3 regions of the Streptomyces sp. NPDC088254 genome follow, and region 2 is predicted to be linked to each of the others. Evidence: riboswitches for the same ligand, from Rfam matches in the RefSeq annotation. Region 2 holds a riboswitch; each other region holds the start of a gene.
The links. Region 2 has a riboswitch for cyclic di-AMP ahead of ACIOC0_RS27690 (NlpC/P60 family protein). Riboswitches for the same ligand answer to the same signal wherever they lie in the genome.

Region 1 (6,801 bases), on a different contig from region 2:
ATCTACGCGGCATTAACTTGTGACAAGCGATCGTCTGCCGATACGTTCACTCGTCAACGCGGCGACCCTCTTCCGCTCGTCGCGAGGGCACTGCTGTCTCGAGAAAGGCGTTCGCATGCTCACCGGGAACGGTCGTCACCGTCGCCCCCGCCAGGCCCCGGCCCTCATCGTCGCGGCCGGTGTGACCGGCTCCGCCATCGCCATCCCCCTGCTCGGCGCCTCGGCGGCGAGCGCGGCCGACGGCACCGTGTGGGACCGGGTGGCGGAGTGCGAGAGCGGCGGCTCCTGGAGCGCGAACCAGGGCGGCGGCGAGTACGGCGGTCTGTCGCTCAGTCAGGAGGACTGGGACAAGTACGGCGGGAGCGACTACGCCTCGCGTCCCGACCTTGCCAGTCGCAACCAGCAGATCGCCGTCGCCCAGAAGGTCCTCGCCGGCGAGGGCGTGGGCGCGTGGGGCACCTGCGGCCTGACCTCCGGGCTCACCGCCGACGCGGCCACGGGTGACGTGGACACCGGCCTCGCGGACGACTCGTCCGACTCCTCGATCACCTCCGGCCTGGCCGACCTCTCCAGAGGCGCCGGTTCCTCGGGCTCCTCCCAGGAGTCCGGCGGCGGCTCCGTCGGATCGGAGAAGGATGCGGGCGATTCGCAGTCTTCGCCCTCCGCGTCACCTTCGTCTCCTTCCTCCCCTTCATCCGGTTCATCCGAATCGTCATCCCCTGCGGGTGACGGCTCGGCGAAGTCGGACGGCGCGGCAGGCTCCGATGAGGCGCAGGCAGGCGACAGCTCGCCCACCGAGTCCCCGAAACTGGACGAGTCGGACAAGTCCGGTCAGGACGCCGGTTCGTGGAGCCTCGTCGACACCGGCTCCCTCACCGCGGGCTCCGTCGGCGCGGAGACGCTCGACGCCGACGCCCTCGGCTCCGGACGCCACCGCGGCCCCACCGCGGACGAGAGCGCCGGCAACGCCGCCCCCTCCTCCGGCCGCCACGCCGCCAACGCCCTCGGCGTCGCGGACACCTACACCGTCCGCGACGGCGACTCTCTCGCCTCCATCGCCGACTCCCTGGGTGTCGACGGCGGATGGCGTGCCCTCTACGACGCCAACCGGGACGCCATCGGTGCCGACCCGGCCGACATCGCACCGGGTCAGACCCTGGTCACCGTGGTCGGCTGACCGGGCGAGGGAAAGGATCAAGAGGGCTGAAAAGCCCCCGAAACGGGGGGAGTTCACGTCCCATTTCGTTCCTGAATGTCCGGTTCGGTGAAAGTGTGGGATGAGTCTCATGGGCCCCTCCCGTCTTTGATATTCCGTCGGTTCCGTGCCTACGGTCGTGACCGCTCGGCAACCCGAGCCCCGGCTGCCGCTACGCCGAATCCTGCCGACGGCCGCCCGGGAACAGTCGTCGCGTCATGCGCCGCGGGCAGGAGCGGGGGACCCAAGGTAAGCGCCGGGCCCAGCGGTTCAGCTGGATCCGGCTAGGGGTGAAGCCACGCCTCCGACGGAGGAGTGGCCGGGCAACCCAACCGGCCCGAACCCGACAGCTCACCTCGTAGGCGTCGGTGAGGGGATCCACCATGCTGTTTTCCGCCAAGGGCAAGCACCGTCGTCCGGCCAAGGCCACCCGTGCCGCCGCGCTGGCCGGTGTCACCGGCGTCGCCATCGCCGCCCCGCTGATGGCCGCGGGCAACGCCTCCGCCGCCACCTCCTCCGAGTGGGACGCCGTCGCCCAGTGCGAGTCGGGCGGCAACTGGTCCATCAACACCGGCAACGGGTACTACGGCGGGCTGCAGTTCTCCGCCTCCACCTGGTCCGCGTACGGCGGCACGCAGTACGCCTCCACCGCCGACAAGGCGAGCAAGTCGCAGCAGATCCAGGTCGCCGAGAAGGTCCTGTCGAGCCAGGGCAAGGGCGCCTGGCCGGTCTGCGGCAAGGGCCTGTCCGGCGCCGCGTACACCGGCGGCTCCTCCGACAGCGGCTCCGGTTCCGGCTCCTCCGGCAGCGGTTCCGGCTCCTCGGACTCGGGCAGCCGGTCCACCGAGAAGCAGAGCGCCTCCCGCTCGACCGAGCGTCCGGCCGTCAAGAGCCAGAAGACGGTCACCACGCCGACCGGCGAGAAGGTCAAGAAGGGCGACGGCGAGTACAAGGTCGTCGAGGGCGACACCCTGAGCTCCATCGCCACCGAGCAGAAGGTCGCCGGCGGCTGGGCCAAGCTCTTCGAGCTGAACAAGGACATCGTCGAGGACGCCAACCTCATCTACCCGGGTCAGCAGCTTCACCTGAAGTGACGCCCGGCTCCGGCCGAAGCCACAGCGTCCTCACGAGCGAGGCCCGCACGCTCGGGGCCTCGTGAGGGCCGCCCCCGTCCCCACGGGCTCCCCGCCCCGGTGCGTTCTCCCCCGTACGCACCGGGGCGGGGTTCGTTCTTCCGCGGCCGGGCGTTCGCCCGCTCTCCTCGCCACCCCTCTTTGTTCCGACCGGGAACAATGTGTACCGTCTGTCTGTCCACGGGACGGTCGGTCGGCTGCCGACGGCCCCGGGGCGGTTAGGCTCTAGTCGAACCAGCGTCACATCCCATGAAGGAGATGCTCGTGCCGTCCATCGACGTCGTCGTAGCCCGGGAAATCCTGGACTCCCGAGGCAACCCCACGGTCGAGGTCGAGGTCGGCCTCGACGACGGCAGCACGGGTCGTGCCGCCGTCCCCTCCGGCGCTTCCACCGGCGCCTTCGAGGCCGTCGAACTCCGCGACGGTGACCCCGACCGCTACCTCGGCAAGGGTGTCGAGAAGGCCGTCCTCGCTGTCATCGAGCAGATCGGCCCCGAGCTCGTCGGCTACGACGCCACCGAGCAGCGCCTGATCGACCAGGCCATGTTCGACCTGGACGCCACCGACAACAAGGGCTCCCTCGGCGCCAACGCCATCCTCGGCGTCTCCCTCGCCGTCGCCCACGCCGCCTCCGAGGCCAGCGACCTGCCGCTGTTCCGCTACCTGGGCGGCCCCAACGCGCACCTGCTGCCGGTGCCGATGATGAACATCCTGAACGGCGGCTCGCACGCCGACACCAACGTGGACATCCAGGAGTTCATGATCGCCCCGATCGGCGCGGAGTCCTTCTCCGAGGCCCTGCGCTGGGGGGCCGAGGTCTACCACACCCTCAAGAAGGTGCTGAAGCGCAAGGGCCTGAGCACCGGTCTCGGCGACGAGGGCGGCTTCGCCCCGAACCTGGACTCCAACCGTGCCGCCCTCGACCTGATCCTCGAGGCCGTCAAGGAGGCCGGCTACACCCCCGGCGAGCAGATCGCCCTGGCGCTCGACGTCGCCGCCTCCGAGTTCTACAAGGACGGCGTCTACGTCTTCGAGGGCAAGGAGCGCTCCGCCGCCGAGATGACCGACTACTACGCCGAGCTCGTCGAGGCGTACCCGCTGGTCTCCATCGAGGACCCGCTGTTCGAGGACGACTGGGACGGCTGGAAGACCATCACCGAGCGCCTCGGCGACAAGGTCCAGCTCGTCGGCGACGACCTGTTCGTCACCAACCCCGAGCGCCTCGCCCGCGGCATCGAGGAGGGCGCCGCCAACGCACTGCTGGTCAAGGTGAACCAGATCGGCTCGCTGACCGAGACTCTCGACGCCGTCGAGCTCGCCCAGCGCAACGGCTTCAAGTGCATGATGTCCCACCGCTCCGGCGAGACCGAGGACGTCACCATCGCCGACCTCGCCGTCGCCGTGAACTGCGGTCAGATCAAGACCGGCGCCCCGGCCCGCTCGGACCGCGTCGCCAAGTACAACCAGCTGCTGCGCATCGAGGAGATTCTCGACGACGCCGCGGTGTACGCCGGCCGCAGCGCCTTCCCCCGGTTCCGCTTCACGAACTGAGACGCGGCCACGGCCTGACGCCCTCAGGCAGCGTCGTACGTACGTCCCCGTACCCGGTCCCGTACCGTGTGCGGGGACGTACGCGTGTGTGACGCGGGACGGAACGCGTGCGACGCGGGACGAGACGGGAGGCGGGGACATGTCCGTGAGGGACCGGGACCGGTTCTCCACCACGACCAGGATCAGGCTGCTCGGCGAGCAGACGGCGGCCCGCGTCTACCGCTCGCAGACCAAACGGCAGGCCCGCCGCTCCCGCCTCACCGGCCGCGCCGCCCTGCTCGCGCTCGTCCTGTGCTCGCTCGTGGTGGCCCTCGCCTACCCGATGCGCCAGTACGTCTCCCAGCGCGCCGAGATCGCCGACCTCCAGCGCGAGCGGGAGCAGGCCCGGCAGCGGGTGGAGGAACTGCGCGACCTCAAGGCGCGGTGGCAGGACGACGCCTATGCCGAGCAGCGGATCCGGGAGCGGCTGCACTACGTGATGCCGGGGGAGACGGGCTTCGTCGTCATCGACCCGGGCGCCGCCAGGAAGTCCCGTACCGACCTCGGCGCCGCCGACCGCCCCTGGTACTCGAACGTCTGGGACGGGGTCGACAAGTCCGACGCCGCCGACCAGTGAATGACCGATAGAAAGACAGTCATGGAAACGCCCCCGCCGACCACCGAGCGCACCGAGCCCACCGACGCGGACGTCGAGGCCTTCCGGCAGCAGCTCGGACGCCCGCCGCGCGGTCTGCGCGCCATCGCCCACCGCTGCCCCTGCGGGCAGCCGGACGTCGTCGAGACGGCCCCCCGTCTGCCCGACGGCACGCCCTTCCCGACGCTGTACTACCTGACGTGCCCCAAGGCGAACTCCGCGATCGGCACGCTGGAGGCGAACGGCGTGATGAAGGAGATGACGGAGCGGCTGGGGACGGACCCGGAGCTCGCCGCCGCCTACCGGGCCGCGCACGAGGACTACGTCCGGCGGCGCGACGAGATCGAGGAGCTGAAGGGCTTCCCGAGCGCGGGCGGCATGCCGGACCGGGTGAAGTGCCTGCACGTCCTCGTGGCGCACTCGCTGGCCGCGGGCCCCGGCGTGAACCCGCTCGGGGACGAGGCGCTGGCGATGCTGCCCCAGTGGTGGGCCAAGGGCGCCTGCGTGACGCTGCCGGAGCCGCCGTCCGGCGAGGGAGAGACCCAGTGACCCGCGTCGCCGCCGTCGACTGCGGTACGAACTCGATCCGGCTGCTCGTCGCCGACGTGGACCCCGCGACCGGTGAACTCGTCGAGCTGGACCGGCGTATGACGATCGTCCGCCTCGGGCAGGGCGTCGACCGCACCGGCCGGCTGGCGCCCGAGGCGCTGGAGCGGACCTTCGCCGCGTGCCGGGAGTACGCGGCGGTGATAAAGGAGCACGGCGCCGAGCGGCTGCGCTTCGTCGCCACCTCCGCCTCCCGTGACGCCGAGAACCGGGACGAGTTCGTGCGCGGGGTGCTGGACATCCTCGGCGTGGAGCCGGAGGTCATCTCCGGCGACCAGGAGGCGGAGTTCTCCTTCACCGGGGCCACGCGGGAACTGACGGGCCTTGACGACCTGGCCAGGCCGTACCTGGTGGTGGACATCGGCGGCGGCTCGACGGAGTTCGTGGTCGGCGACGACCGGGTGCGGGCGGCGCGTTCCGTGGACGTCGGCTGTGTGCGGATGACCGAGCGGCACCTCGTGGTGGACGGCGCGGTCAGCGACCCGCCCACTGCGGAGCAGATCGCGGCGATACGCGCCGACATCGAGGCCGCGCTCGACCTCGCCGAGGAGACGGTTCCGCTGCGCGAGGCGCGCACGCTGGTGGGTCTGGCGGGCTCGGTGACCACGGTGTCGGCGATCGCGCAGGAGCTGCCGGAGTACGACTCGGCGGCCATCCACCACTCCCGTGTCCCGCGTGAGCGGGTCCGCGAGATCGCCGAGTGGCTGCTGCGCTCCACCCACGCCGAGCGCGCGGCCGTCCCGTCGATGCACCCGGGCCGGGTGGACGTCATCGCCGCTGGCGCCCTGGTACTGATCTCGATCATGGACCGGATCGGAGCGGAGGAGGTCGTGGTGAGCGAGCACGACATCCTCGACGGCATCGCGTGGTCGAAGGCCTGAGCTGAACCGGTGCTCGCGAGGGGGTCTCGGCGTCGCGTCGTGGCACTCTGCTGAGCAGTGCGGACAACGTTTGAGCGGGTCAGGGGGGCTCTTCGGGGCCCCTTTTCCGCACCCCGGGAAGCCGCCCCGAAAAACTTCGTGAAGTTCTTCACAAGGAAATGGGTCCGGTGGGAGCGCGGATCGACCCCGGTTGGCCCTTCCGGGGGCCCAACGGACCTGTGAACATGTTCAAAAGGCGCGCGGGGGGACGTTTTGCGAAGGGCTGGAGGAGAGGTGTTCCGGAGGGCTCACGCAGGCCGTTCATCACCGGAGAGGCAGCTCACGCGGCATTGACAACGGTGCGGGGTGCCTGCTGGTTCCCCTTCGCCGTCATGATCTGGATCACGTGGGCCGCGGAGGATAGCACACACCCTGAGCGAGCTTGTGAAGGGGCGCACGAGCTACCCCCCTGAGGCGGGTGGATACTCGATGGCATGAGCACCACGGAGCGTCCCAGGATCCTCGTAGTAGGCGGTGGGTACGTAGGCCTGTACGCAGCTCGGCGCATCCTCAAGAAGATGCGCTACGGCGAGGCGACCGTCACGGTCGTCGACCCCCGGTCGTACATGACCTACCAGCCCTTCCTCCCCGAAACCGCCGCCGGCAACATCTCCCCGCGGCACGTCGTCGTCCCGCTGCGACGCGTGCTGCCCAAGGCGGAGGTCCTCACCGGCCGCGTCACCACCATCGACCAGGACCGCAAGGTCGCCACGATCGCCCCCCTCGTCGGCGAGGCGTACGAGCTGCCCTTCGACTACCTGG
Region 2 (6,801 bases):
CGGGTGCGCACGCTGGTCACGCTCGGCACCCCGCACGCCGGCACGCGGGTGGCGCCGCTGGCGAACGCGCACCCCATAGTGCGCCAGATGCGCCCCGAATCCGAGGTCATGGAGGAGCTGTCCCGCCCCGCCCCCGGGTGCCGGACGAACTTCGTCAGCTTCTGGAGCGACCTGGACCATCTGATGGTCCCGCTGGAGAGTGCCCGTCTCGACCACCCCGACCTCCGCGCGCAGAACGTCCAGGTGAGCGGCATCGGCCATCTCGCGCTGCCCGTCCATCCGGCCGTGGCGACCGGGATACGGCAGGCCCTCGACCTCGACCGTGCGGCGGCCGCGGCGGCAGCCCCGCACACGGACGGCCTGACGGTCGCCTGACGACCGGACCAGACCGCCCTGCGACCGCCCCGGCGGTCGTACGACATCGAACAATTTTCGAACATAGGGCCAAACCCGCGCCCGCCCTCCCCCGAAACAGGGCCGAATGCCCCTTTCACTCGGGCACGAAACCTGCGGAAGATTGTCGCGCCCGCATACCGCCGGGTACAGTCGCCGCACTGCTCTGGCAGCCCCTGTTGTCGAGGCGAGAGAGAAGTTGGTGAACGACCGTCATCCGTCGGGGACCATGACCACCCCGGCTCCGGCTTCCGACGCCGACTCCGCGCACTACGCGTCCTACGGCATCCAGGAGGCTCCGTACGACGGCTTCACTCCGTACCAGGGCTTCGACGCCGGCACCGTCGACCAGGGCACCCAGTCCTCCGGGCACTACGCGGCCGACCCCCTCTACGGCGTCCTGCCGGACGACGGCTCCGCGACCGGCGCGTACGACGCCACGCACTGGGCGACAGGCAGCCACCACGCCCTGAACCACGACCCGTACGCGGCCCAGCACCACGCCGCCTACGACACGGGGGCCTACGACACGACCGCCTGGTCCACGGACCAGCAGCTGTCGGCCGTCCCGCAGCAGTCCCCGGCCCCCGACATAAGCGGCCAGTGGGACGCGAGCGCCTGGCAGCAGCCCGACCGGTCGAGCGGCCCGGCCGACCAGACCCAGCAGTGGGAATGGGGCACGCAGGCCTTCGACACCGGCGCCTATGACGCCACGCAGTGGAACTCCGACGGCACTGTCCCCGCTCCGGGCGCCGAGGAGTACGAGCACCAGCACGAGGTGCCGTTCGACCAGCAGGCCACCGCCACCTTCGAAGCCGTCGCCTACGACGAGCCGGGCGCACACGACTACGACGAGCCGGGTACGTACGAAGAGACGGGCGATTACGACGAGAACGGCGCTCACGACGACGCTCTCGCCTACGACGACGGCGACCCCGCCGCCACCGGTGAGCTGACCGCCGTGCCCGACGAAGCGCTCCTCGACGACCAGGAGGAGACCGCTCCGGCCCCCGCCTCCCGGGTCGCCGCCCGCGCCGCCAACCGCTCCCGGCGCCGCTCGCCCGCGAGGCGCTCCGCGCTCCTCACCGTGGCCGTGCCCTCGGCTTGCGTGATGGGCGTCGCCGGCATCGCCGCCGCCTCCGTCGGCACGCTGACCGGCGGTGACGACACGGAGACCACGGCGTCCGCCGCCGAGGCGCAGCCGGTGAAGCCGTCCGCCGCCAACAACAAGCTGGACGCCCAGCTCCAGACGCTGAGCGCCGAGGCCGACGACTTCGGCGACCGCGTCAGCCGTACCCAGGAGCGCATCGACCTCAAAGCGCAGCAGGAGGCCGACCGCAAGAAGGCGATCGCGGAGGCGGCCCGCAAGGAGCGGCTGCGCCCCAAGTACGCCCTGCCGGTCGCCGCGCACGGGCTGAGCGCCCTGTACGGCCAGTCCGGCATCAACTGGATGTCCCAGCACACCGGCATCGACTTCCCGGTCTCCTACGGCACGACCGTGATGGCCGCGACCGACGGAACCGTGCGCACGCAGTACAACGTCGCCTACGGCAACATGCTGATCCTGACGGCGAAAGACGGCACGGAGACCTGGTACTGCCACCTCTCCAGCTACCGCGTCTCCTCCGGCACCAAGGTGAAGGCCGGCGAGCCGATCGCGTACTCCGGGAACTCCGGCAACTCGACCGGTCCCCACCTGCACTTCGAGGTGCGGCCGGGCGGGGGCAGCTCGATCGACCCGCTTTCGTGGCTGCGCAGCCACGGTCTGGACCCGACGTAGGCGCCTCCCGGCACCACCTTTCGGTGAGCCCCCGCCGTGACGGACTCCGTCGCGGTGGGGGCTTTCCGTCATGTCAGAGCTTCTCCACCGGCGCGTACCGCAGCAGCAGCCGCTTCGGCTTGACGTCGCCGAAGTCGATCGTGGCCTCGGCGTTCGCGCCCGTGCCCTTCACGGCGACGACCGTGCCGAGCCCGAACTGGTCGTGGGTGACGCGGTCGCCGACGGCCAGGGAGACGACCGGCTTCTCCGCCGTGCGCCGCGTGGCGAAGCCGGACGCGCCGGCCGCCGAGGAGCGGGAGCGCGACGACGACAGCGAGGCCGCCACCGAGGACGCCGGGCCCCCGGAGGACAGGGGCGAGGTCGCGCCGGTGCGCTTCCAGTCGACGTGCGTGGCCGGGATCTCCTCCAGGAACCGGGAGGGCGGGTTGTACGAGGGCTGTCCCCAGGCGCTGCGCATCGCCGACCGCGTGAGGTACAGCCGCTCACGCGCACGCGTGATGCCGACGTAGGCGAGGCGGCGCTCCTCCTCCAGTTCCTTGGTCTGGCCGAGGGCGCGCATGTGGGGGAAGACGCCGTCCTCCATGCCGGTGAGGAAGACGACCGGGAACTCCAGGCCCTTGGCCGTGTGCAGGGTCATCAGTGTGATCACGCCCGAGCCGTCCTCGTCCTCGTCGGGGATCTGGTCGGAGTCGGCGACGAGCGCGACCCGCTCCAGGAACTCGGCGAGCGAGGCGGGCGTCTCGCTCTCCCCCGACTCCTGCTCGAACTCCAGGGCCACGGCCGCGAGTTCCTGGAGGTTCTCGATGCGAGTCTCGTCCTGCGGGTCGGTGGAGGCCTGCAACTCGGCCAGGTACCCGGTGCGTTCGAGGACCGCCTCCAGCACCGTGGCCGGTCCCGCGCCCGACTCGACGATGGTGCGCAGTTCGTCCATCAGCACGTTGAACCGCTTCACGGCGTTGGTCGACCGCGCGGCCATGCCGTAGGCCTCGTCGACGCGCTTCAGGGCCTGCGGGAAGCTGATCTTCTCGCGCTGGGACAGGGCGTCGATCATGGCCTCGGCGCGCTCGCCGATGCCGCGCTTGGGCACGTTGAGGATGCGGCGCAGCGGCACCGAGTCCTCCGGGTTGGCGAGGACCCGCAGGTAGGCCAGGACGTCCCGGACCTCCTTGCGCTCGTAGAAGCGGACGCCGCCGACGACCTTGTAGGGCAGGCCGACGCGGATGAAGACCTCTTCGAAGACACGGGACTGCGCGTTGGTGCGGTAGAAGACGGCGACGTCCTTGGCCTTCGCGTCGCCCGCGTCGGTGAGGCGGTCTATCTCGTCGGCGACGAACTGCGCCTCGTCGTGCTCGGTGTCGGCGACGTAGCCGGTGATGCGCGCGCCCTCACCCGCGTTGGTCCACAGGTTCTTGGGGCGGCGGGACTCGTTGCGCTCGATGACCGCGTTGGCGGCGGACAGGATCGTCTGGGTGGAGCGGTAGTTCTGCTCCAGCAGGATCGTCGTCGCGTCCGGGTAGTCCTCCTCGAACTGGAGGATGTTGCGGATGGTCGCCCCGCGGAAGGCGTAGATCGACTGGTCGGCGTCGCCCACGACGCACAGCTCGGCCGGCGGCACGTCGTACGTGCTCGGCGGCACGTCGACGGGGTGCTCGGGGGTGCCGACCAGCTCGCGGACCAGGGCGTACTGGGCGTGGTTGGTGTCCTGGTACTCGTCGACCAGGACGTGCCGGAAGCGGCGGCGGTAGTGCTCGGCGACGTCGGGGAACGCGCGGAGCAGGTTGACCGTCGTCATGATCAGGTCGTCGAAGTCGAGGGCGTTCGCCTCGCGCAGCCGCGACTGGTACATCGCGTAGGCCTGGGCGAGCGTCTTCTCGAAGCCGTCGGCGGCCTGGGCGGCGAAGTCCTCCTCGTCGACCAGCTCGTTCTTCAGGTTGCTGATCTTGGCGCTGAAGGACTTGGGCGGGTAGCGCTTGGGGTCGAGGTCCAGGTCGCGGCAGACCAGGGCCATCAGACGCTTGGAGTCGGCGGCGTCGTAGATCGAGAACGACGAGGTGAAGCCGAGCTTCTTGCTCTCACGGCGCAGGATGCGCACGCACGCGCTGTGGAACGTCATCACCCACATCGCGTTCGCGCGCGGGCCGACGAGCTGCTCGACGCGCTCCTTCATCTCGCCCGCGGCCTTGTTGGTGAAGGTGATCGCGAGGATCTGCCCGGGGTGGACGTCCCGCTCGGCGAGAAGGTGGGCGATGCGGTGGGTCAGCACGCGCGTCTTGCCGGAGCCCGCCCCGGCGACGATGAGCAGCGGCGCGCCGGCGTGGACGACGGCGGCGCGCTGGTTGTCGTTGAGCCCCTCCAGGAGCGCGGCGGCGTCGATGACCGGGCGGGGGGCGCCGTCGCGGTAGTGGGCGTCCCGGTCCGGGGGCACGTCGAACTTCCCGCCGAACAGATCGTCCGGAACCGACTCCGGAGTGTGATCGTCCTCGGGCGGAGGCGGGGGCTCCTCCTCGTGGCCGCGCGGGGCCTGGAGGTCCGCCAGGAAGCTGTCGTCAAAGAGGCTGCTCATCGCTCTCCGAGTCTAGGGTGCCGCACCGACAACCCGCCGCCGTCCCGGGAACATCACCACCCGGCGGGCATGGACATGCAGGATCAATCTGCCCAGAACATGAGAAAGAACATCTATCCTCCACATCAGTCACAGAACGCCAGAGACCTGACCGAGAGTCACGGAAATGTATCGGGGCATATCACCCCTCAACCTTCACAGGGGTCACAGCAGTTGGCTACCGTGCCCGGAAGGCCGTACGCCCCCCCACCGGCGAACCCCGCCGGACCGCGCGGCCTCCGCCGAGTCCGGCGCGCGCCCTCGCGGCAGCCGGAGCCGGGGACCCACCGAGACCTTGGGGTGAATCGGCCGCCCGCCCCCCGCAAGGGCGCGGCCGTAGGGCAACCCTTCCGAAGCACCCGCCCGAACCCGACAGCTGACCCGGTAGGCGGAGCACGGAAGGAGTCGCCTCCCTTGGCGTCGCAGCACCGCAAGCCACGCTCCCCGGGCACGCGCGTAGCGGGCATACGCACCCCCGCCCTCGCCACCGCCGCCCTCGCCTCCGTGGCGCTGCTCTCGCAGACGGCTCAGGCCACGCCTTCCGCCGACGGCAAGCCGAGTCTGGAGGAGGTCGAGAAGAAGGTCGGCGACCTCTACCGGCAGGCGGAGTCGGCGACCGAGAAGTACAACGCCGCCAAGGAGAGGACGGCCCAGCAACGCACGCGCGTGGACGGCCTCCTCGACGACGTCGCCCGGCGCACCGAGAAGCTCAACGAGGCGCGCGAGGAGCTGGGTTCCTTCGCCGCCGCCCAGTACCGCACCGGCGCCTCCGCGCCCGACACCGCGACCTTCCTGCTCGCGGACACCCCGCAGGACTACTTCGACCGGACGCAGCTGATGGACCGGCTGACCAGCCGCCAGAAGGAGTCGGTCGACGCCTACGTCACCGAGCAGTCGGCGACGATGAAGAAGCGGCAGGAGGCGTCCCAGAGCCTTCAGACGCTCACCGCCTCACAGAACGACCTGAAGACCGCCAAGGCCACCGTCCAGAAGAAGCTCAGCGACGCGCGCGTGCTGCTGTCGCGGCTGACCTCGCAGGAGAGGGCGCGGCTCGCCGAGATCGAGAAGCGCAAGCAGCAGGAGGCCGCGCGCAAGGCGGCGGAGCTGGCGCGGCAGCAGGCGGCGGAGCGGGCGGCGGAACGGGAGAGGAGCGCCGGCTCCTCCGGGTCGGACGCGCCGTCCGCGCCCTCGTCGCCCTCTTCGTCATCCTCGTCCCCGGCCGCCGACGCCTCCTACGGCACCAAGGCGGCGAAGGCGCTCGCCTACGCCCGCGCGCAGATCGGCAAGCCGTACGTCTGGGGGGCCACGGGGCCCGATTCCTACGACTGTTCCGGGCTCACCAAGGCCGCCTGGAAGGCCGCCGGGGTCTCCCTCCCGCGCACCACCTACGACCAGGTCGGCGCCGGCACGACGGTCTCCGTGGCCGACGCCCGGCCCGGCGACCTGATCTTCTTCTACGACGACGTCACCCACGTGGGTCTCTACATCGGCAACGGCATGATGATCCACGCGCCCAAGCCCGGGACGTACGTGCGCGAGGAGTCGGTGTTCTACGACGGGGAGTCCGCGATCCACAGCGTGGTCCGGCCGGCCTGAGCCGGGGCACGGGGGCACCGGTCGGGTGTGCCGGGCCCCTGTCCTGCCGCGTCAGGTCCAGAGCACCGCGATGAAGACGTTGGCCACGGTCAGCGCGCCGACCAGCCCGAACAGCGGCTTCTCCACGCTCTCCTCGTCCCGCTTCACGTAGACGAGGCCGAGGATCACGATCAGCAGGGCGAGCTTCACACCGATCTTGATGTTGTTGACGGCCTGGTCGTCCGCCTGGTTGAGGCCGACCAGGACGACACCGGTGACCAGCATCGTCGCCGCGCCGTGCAGCATCGCGGGGACGAAGCGGGCCGTGCCCCGGCCCATCGCCTTCATCTGGGTGAGGAAGCCGCCGAGGAGCGCGGCGATGCCGATGATGTGCAGGCCGACGAAGAGGTGGATGAGTACGTCCATGGAGCCGGATGCTAGTCAGCGGTGC
Region 3 (6,801 bases), on a different contig from region 2:
GGTGGTGGTGGACGCTCTTCGGCGACATCGGCGCGGACGCGGACGAGGCGTTCGCGCACATCCGACGCTCGATGCGGGCGCTGGTCGAAGGCGTCCTCGCGCGCGCGGAGAGCGACGGCACGACCCCTCGCGCCGCCGCCCACGCCCTCGCCGCCCAGCGCCTGCCGGCGATCACGCGACGGTTCGGCGATCACCGCTGAGGCGGGGCGCACCGGGTGACGGCGCGGGCGTGTGCAAAGAGGGCTGTGAGCACGTCGGTGCAGGTCGCGGGGGGTGTGTAGGGTTGCCGCGTGGCGAGAGTCCGGTTGAGCGTGGCCGAGCGGCGTGAGGAGCTGCTGCGGGCGGCCATCGAGCAGATCGAGGCGCGGGGCGTCGCGGCGGTCAGGATCGCCGATGTGGCCGCGTCGCTCGGGGTGAGCAACGCGCTGGTGCTCTACCACTTCGAGACCAAGGAGAAGCTGGTCGCCGCCGCCTTCGCGCACGCCGCCCAGGACGATCTGGCCCGGCTGCGCAAGCTGCTGGGCCGACGGGCCCCGGCCCTGGCCCGGCTGCGGTCGGCCGTGCGCTGGTACGCGCCCACGGGCCAGGCCAAGGGCTGGCGGCTGTGGATCGAGGGCTGGGCGGTGTCGCTGCGCGAGCCCGCGCTGCGGGAGGTCGCGCGTGATCTCGACCGGCAATGGAAGGCGGCGCTGGCCGAGGTGATCGCCGAGGGGGTGGCCGCGGGCGAGTTCCGCTGCCCCGACCCGGCCGGCGCCGCCCTGCGCCTGACGGCCCTGCTCGACGGTCTCGCGGTACAGCTGACGTCCTACCAGGGCGGGGTGTCCCGGGCGAAGGCCCACGACTGGGTCGAGGAGACGCTCACCCGGGAACTCGGTCTGCCGACGGGGAGTTGAGCAGCAGGCAGCGTCCGGGTGGACGCGCCCGCGCACGGCCGGCCGCGCGGAGGGGCCGCTCGCGCCGACGCGGTCCCTCCGCGCGGACGGCCTCTCACGCCACCGACTGGATCCACATCTTGATGTCGTCCGGCGACAACGCGCCCTTGGCCGTGACGTGGTCCCCGGAGGACTCCCCGCGCAGCCTGCGGCCGATCCACGGCACGAGGTACTCGCGCGCCCAGTGCACGTCGTCGCGGCGGACGTCGAGGGCGCCGCGCGGCGGCAGCGGCGGCCAGGGCTGCTCCGGGTCGGCCGGGATCTCCAGGCCGAGCACCTGGCCGGCGCGCAGCGCCACGCGCGTGTGCCCCTCCGGGGAGAGGTGGAGCCGGTCGTGGTCCCAGGCCCGCCGGTCCTGCACGGACTTCAGCGACCACAGGTCCAGCACCGGACAGCCGTAGCGGTCGGCGATGGCGCGGACGTGCCCGTTGTAGGTGGCGATCTTGCCGCGCAGGTGCTTGAGGACGGGGACGCCTCGGGTGTCGAACCCGGTCGTCACCATGACCGTGCCGCACACCGCGGTGAGTTGGGCGATCGCCCGCTCGAACCGCTCGGCGACCTCGTCGGGGTCGGTGCCGGGACGGAGGATGTCGTTGCCGCCCGCGCAGAAGGAGACGAGGTCGGGCGCGAGTTCGACGGCCCTCGGCAACTGGTCGGCCATGATCTGGTCGAGCAGCTTGCCGCGCACCGCGAGGTTCGCGTACCGGAAGTCGCCCTCCGGCCGCCGGTCCGCGAGCAGTACCGCGAACCGGTCGGCCCAGCCGACGAACGCCCCGTCGGGCCCGGGGTCGCCGACGCCCTCGGTGAAGCTGTCCCCCACCGCCACGTACGACCCGATCACTGATCTGCTGTCACTCTTCGAATCGTCTGCCACAGCAGTGCATGATTCACCGTCGAATGTGACCTACGCGACCGTAGGCAAGGGTTGACTGGCGGTGAGAAAGGACACCCTTAAAGAATTTGCCAATCAAGGAATAAGGGACCACACGCGGAAGTCGTTGATGCGGAAGCGGCTCCACGTGGTGCGGAACGCGAAGTGCCCGCTGATGCAGGGCTCGGGGTCGGTGTGGTCGAACACGAGCGGTCCGTTGTTCCGCCACCGGACGGTGGAGCCGTCGGACACGATGCGGACGTGGTTCGGCTCGCCCGCGACGAGCAGCGGCTCGGTGCAGTCGTGCAGCAGCGGCCGCTCCCCCGGCCGGCCGACGTAACGGCGCATCCGGGTCGTGGTGTTGGAGTTGGAGGCCGTCTTGGGGAACGGCTCCTTCGTGACGCGCGGAGTACGGCGGACGGCACGGAAAGCGCTTGCCGGGCGAGAGGCGGAGCTCGCCGTGCCCTCGCCCCGCCACCGCTGTCGACACCCCGGGAGCCCCGCCACGAGACCGCAACACGACGATCACGGACTCGTGGCGGCCACGGGGGCCCGTCAGCCGACGGAGACGCCGCGCGCGCGGAGGTAGGCGACCGGGTCGACGTCGGAGCCGTAGTCCGGCGTGGTGCGGATCTCGAAGTGCAGGTGCGGTCCGGTCACGTTGCCGGTCGAGCCGGAGAGGCCGACCTGCTGGCCGGGGAAGACGCTCTGGCCGGCCGAGACGGAGAGCGCGGAGAGGTGGGCGTACTGGGCGTAGTAGCCGTCGGCGAGCCGGATGACGACCTGGTTGCCGTACGCGCCGCCCCAGCCCGCGGAGACGACCGTACCCGCGCCGACGGCCTTGAGCGAGGTGCCGGTCGGGACGACGAAGTCGACGCCGGTGTGGTAGCCGCTGGACCACATGCTGCCGGACATCCGGTACGGGGTGCCGACGGATGCGTTGGACACGGGGAGGCTGAAGCCGGAGACGTTGCCGCCGCCGCGGGTGGTCTGCCCGGCCGACGTCTTCGTGGCGGACCTCGAAGAGTGCGAGGACTTCGAGGAGTGCGAGGACTTCGAAGAGTGGGAGGACTTGGGGGCGGACGACTTGGAGGAGTGCGCGGAGCGCGAGCCCTTCGACGCCGTGTCACCGGAACCGGCGGCGCCCGCGGAACCGGCCGCCGCCCGCTTGCCGATCGACAGCTTCAGGCCGGGGTGGATGAGCGAGGGGTCCTCGCCGACGGCCTCGCGGTTGTCGGCGTACAGCTTCTGCCAGCCGCCGCGCACGTGCTGCTCGTCCGCGATCCTGGAGAGGTAGTCGCCGGACCGGACCGTGTAGGTCGTGGTGTTCGCCGCGGCCGGGGCCTCGGCCGCGGCGGAGCGCTGCGCGACCGGGACGGTCTGCACGGGCTTGTCCGAGACGGAGGAGACGGACTGGGCCGCCGACTGGGCGGGAGCCGCGTGGGCGCCGGCGGCGCCGATGAGCGGGAGGGCGAGAGCCGCGCCGCCGGTGCCGGCGGCGGCGATGGAACGGCTGAAGCGCGGAGCCTTGGGACGGCGGTGCTTACCCTTCGCGGGCATGGCGGGTTCCTCTCCGGCGCCTGCGAGGTGAGCTGTCGGGTGCGGGCTGGAGATGCCCGGCCGCGCCGGAGCGCGGCTTTACCCCAAGCCTGTTCCGGAGACCGGAACAGGCGGTCTTGCCTGTGGGTCCCCCGCTCCTGCCGTGGACGGGTGAGTGTCTGCGGGTTCCGGTCGGCGGCAGGATTCGGCGTCCGTCCGGATTGGCGTGAAACCTAAGCGACCCGGACACGCGACGACAAGCGACACGTGCCCCGGTGACGTCCGCGTCGTGATCCGCTGCGCCGTGCTCCCGTCACACTCCGTGCACCAGGTGACGCATTCTGCGGGAAACACTCATGAAAACTCCACGAATTACGTGAACATGGCTAATGACGCACGGTCACGAATATGACGCTGCTCACGCCGCACCGCTCAGCGGCCCTTATTCCAGACCGAGTTGAATGAAGGGCATCAATTCGGGCAGAGCGCTCAGATACGGCACAGACGGACAACCGTCGCATCGAGGTCACCGCGCAGTCCCGTGCGCAACCCGTGATGCAACAGCACCGCCCCCCGGTGCACTTCGCCCGTTTCGAGGCATTCGTACGACGCCTTCGGGTCGAGGCTGCGCAACCGTACCGCCGGCGCCGGCTCGCCGTAGCGCTGCGACTGGAGCCAGGCGAGGACGACGCTCTCGCCCCCGCGCACGTACTGCACCGCGCTCAGGCCGCCCTCGGGGGCGCGCAGCCGATGGAGGTCGCCGTGCTGGACGAGGGGCCGGATCTCCTTGTAGAGATCCACCCAGCGCCGGGCCTCGGCGAGTTCCTCCTCGGTCCACTCGGACAGGTCGCCGCCGACGCCGAGCACTCCCGCCATCGCGCTGACGAACCGGAACCGCAGCGAGCTGACGCGGCCGTTGAGCTGGGTGTTGGGACTGTCGGTGACCCAGGCGGCCATCACCCGCGCGGGGTGGATCTGACTGAAACCGTGCTGGATGGCGAGTCGGTCCAGCGGGTCGGTGTTGTCGGAGGTCCACACCTGGTCGGTACGGCTCATGATCCCGAGGTCGATCCGCCCGCCACCGCCCGAGCAGGACTCGAAGGCGACACCGGGGTGCGCCTCCCGCAACCGGTCCAACAGAGCGTACAGGCCGCGCACATGGTCCACCCAGAGCCGCTGCGGATACGGGTCGTCCGGCCAGCCGGCATCGGTGAAGCAGCGGTTGAAGTCCCACTTGACGTAGTCGATCGGGGCACTGGACAGCAGGGTGTCGAGCCGCTGCCAGAGGTACTCCCGGACGTCCTCGCGGGCGAGGTTGAGGACCAGTTGGTTGCGCAGTTCCGTGCGCCTGCGTCCCGGCTGGAACTGCACCCAGTCGGGGTGCGCCCGGTACAGGTCGCTGTCCGGGTTGACCATCTCGGGCTCGACCCAGATGCCGAACTGCATGCCGAGCGCGTGCACGTACTCGGCGAGCGGCTTCAGGCCCTTGGGGAAGCGGTCGGGGTTGGGCGTCCAGTCACCGAGCCCCGCGTGGTCGCCGGTGCGCGCGCCGAACCAGCCGTCGTCGACCACGAACAGCTCGACGCCGACGGCCGCGGCGCGGCGGGCGAGGGTGGCCTGCTGCTCCTCGGAGATGTCGAAGTAGGTGGCCTCCCAGGAGTTGAACAGCACCGGCCGGTCGCGCTCGGCGTCGGGGATCACGTGGGCGCGCTGGTAGGCGTGCCAGGCGCGGCTGGCGCCCCCGAAACCCTCGTCGGTCCACAAGCCGGCGAAGACGGGCGTGGTGAAGTCCTCGCCTGGCGCGAGCAGCGTCAGGCCCGAGTCGTCGTGGCCGGCGCCGCCGGTGATCTGCACGCGGGCGTCGGGCAGTTGGGCGACGGAGATCCGCCAGGACCCGGACCAGCCCAGGGCGCAGCCGTAGACCTCGCCGCGCTCCTCGGTGGCGTCGGCGTCCAGGGCGACCCAGGGCAGGTGCTGGTGGCTGGTGTGGCCGCGACGGCTGCCGATGACCTTCTCGCCGTAGGTGAGGGGCGCGCGGGTGAGGCGGGACTCCGCGGCCCAGCGGCCGTGCAGCTGGGACAGCCGCCAGCCGTCGCGGTCGGGGATCGTCCAGACGGCGGAGTCGGCGCGCAGCAGCTCCAGTGGCTCGTCGCCCTGCCCGCCCTCGTGGCGAAGGGTCGTCCAGCGCTCCACGACGTCGCCGCGCATCCGGTAGTGCAGGGTGACGGCCAGTCGGCCGTCGCGGAAGCGCAGCCGCAGCTCGTCGCCCTCCTCGCCGCCGTCCGTCTCATGGCCGACGAAGGACCACTCGGTGCCGCGCCGTCCGGGGGTGCGCACCGACAGGGCGGGCCGCACGAAGCGGGCCCCGCCCTCCACGGGGTACTCCTCGCGGCCGTCGAGGGGGGACTCGAAGGCCCAGTAGTCCGGCAGCGGGCGCACGGCGAGCGCCTGCGCGTCGGCCAGCTCGATCCGGGGGCCCCAGTGCAGGTGCACGAGCTCGTCGGTCTCGGTGACATGGACGGCGTAGCTGCTGGCAGGCCCGGAGAGGAGCCAGGTACGGCCGTCGGCGTCGGACTCGGGCATCAAACCCCCACTGATTCGAACAGGTGCGATCAATCGCCGACATCATCCGACGTCGACGTTCACTGAGCAAACGTCAGGGGGGTGCGCTTCGCGCGGAACGGGGGCGACGGCGGGTGAGCGGGCCTCAGGCGGACCGGGGGGGACGTCGGGTGAGCCGGGGCTTGTACGGGGCTCGGCAGAGGCCGGGGGGCCTCGGGCGTATCCGGGGAGGGTGAGCCAGGGCTGGTACGGGGCTCGGCGGACGCCGGGTGAGCGGACCGCGGGCGGACCTAGGGGACGTCGGGTCTGCTGGGCCTTGTACGGAGCTCGGCGGACGCCGGGACAGCAGCGGCAGCACTCCGTGGAGGGCGCGGATTCGTCGCCGGGTGCGGGGTGCGTTGTGGCTCGTCGCGCAGTTCCCCGCGCCCCTGAGACCCGCCTCGCAGGAGGCGGGCAGGCGCGCTCGTGAGCGGCCTCATGGCCTGGCCCCGCGGCGCGCGAGCCGGGCTCACATGTAGCTGGCAGGACCCGCGCGGGCGGGTGTCGCGCGGGGGCAGGAAGGACCCGGCGTGACGCCCGGCCTCCGTGCCCGGGGCGGCCGGGGGGTGAGCCGGGCTCACATGGATCTCACCTGTGGGGGTGCGCGTGCCTCGTACGGGGGTGGGCAGGCCCTGCGTGAGCGGCGTCGGGCCGCCCGGCGGGTGCGCCGAGTTCACATGCACCGGCTGGCGGCGCGTGAGCCGAGCCTCGTGCGGGGCTGTTCGGGCCCTGGAGGGTGCGGGTACGGGCCGTGGGAAGCGGTGGGCTTCGGCTGTGGTGGTGGGTGGTGGACGGCTGCCGGGGGTGTGAATCGATGTCGTATCGTCAAGGAAGTTCCGTCGGGCACCGAGCCGCGCC

Region 1: linked by a shared signal. The riboswitch ahead of ACIOC0_RS13325 (transglycosylase family protein) and the one ahead of ACIOC0_RS27690 (NlpC/P60 family protein) in region 2 are both predicted to bind cyclic di-AMP.
Region 3: linked by a shared signal. The riboswitch ahead of ACIOC0_RS37610 (peptidoglycan DD-metalloendopeptidase family protein) and the one ahead of ACIOC0_RS27690 (NlpC/P60 family protein) in region 2 are both predicted to bind cyclic di-AMP.

What each region holds. Positions count from the first base shown of each region.
Region 1 is NZ_JBIURQ010000004.1:79,223-86,023, reverse strand. Features, by position in the region: gene ACIOC0_RS13330 (transglycosylase family protein) at 116-1,177, shown strand; cyclic di-AMP (ydaO/yuaA leader) riboswitch at 1,407-1,575, shown strand; gene ACIOC0_RS13325 (transglycosylase family protein) at 1,579-2,289, shown strand; gene eno (phosphopyruvate hydratase) at 2,593-3,879, shown strand; gene ACIOC0_RS13315 (septum formation initiator family protein) at 4,019-4,495, shown strand; gene ACIOC0_RS13310 (DUF501 domain-containing protein) at 4,517-5,062, shown strand; gene ACIOC0_RS13305 (exopolyphosphatase) at 5,059-6,000, shown strand; gene ACIOC0_RS13300 (NAD(P)/FAD-dependent oxidoreductase) at 6,474-6,801, shown strand, end outside.
Region 2 is NZ_JBIURQ010000010.1:141,105-147,905, forward strand. Features, by position in the region: gene ACIOC0_RS27675 (triacylglycerol lipase) at 1-375, shown strand, start outside; gene ACIOC0_RS27680 (M23 family metallopeptidase) at 596-2,173, shown strand; gene pcrA (DNA helicase PcrA) at 2,247-4,736, opposite strand; cyclic di-AMP (ydaO/yuaA leader) riboswitch at 5,006-5,181, shown strand; gene ACIOC0_RS27690 (NlpC/P60 family protein) at 5,190-6,371, shown strand; gene ACIOC0_RS27695 (hypothetical protein) at 6,423-6,776, opposite strand.
Region 3 is NZ_JBIURQ010000016.1:204,818-211,618, reverse strand. Features, by position in the region: gene ACIOC0_RS37630 (Glu/Leu/Phe/Val dehydrogenase dimerization domain-containing protein) at 1-200, shown strand, start outside; gene ACIOC0_RS37625 (TetR/AcrR family transcriptional regulator) at 291-893, shown strand; gene ACIOC0_RS37620 (SGNH/GDSL hydrolase family protein) at 988-1,773, opposite strand; partial or broken gene ACIOC0_RS37615 (DUF6250 domain-containing protein) at 1,900-2,175, opposite strand; gene ACIOC0_RS37610 (peptidoglycan DD-metalloendopeptidase family protein) at 2,359-3,363, opposite strand; cyclic di-AMP (ydaO/yuaA leader) riboswitch at 3,368-3,526, opposite strand; gene ACIOC0_RS37605 (alpha-galactosidase) at 3,832-5,925, opposite strand.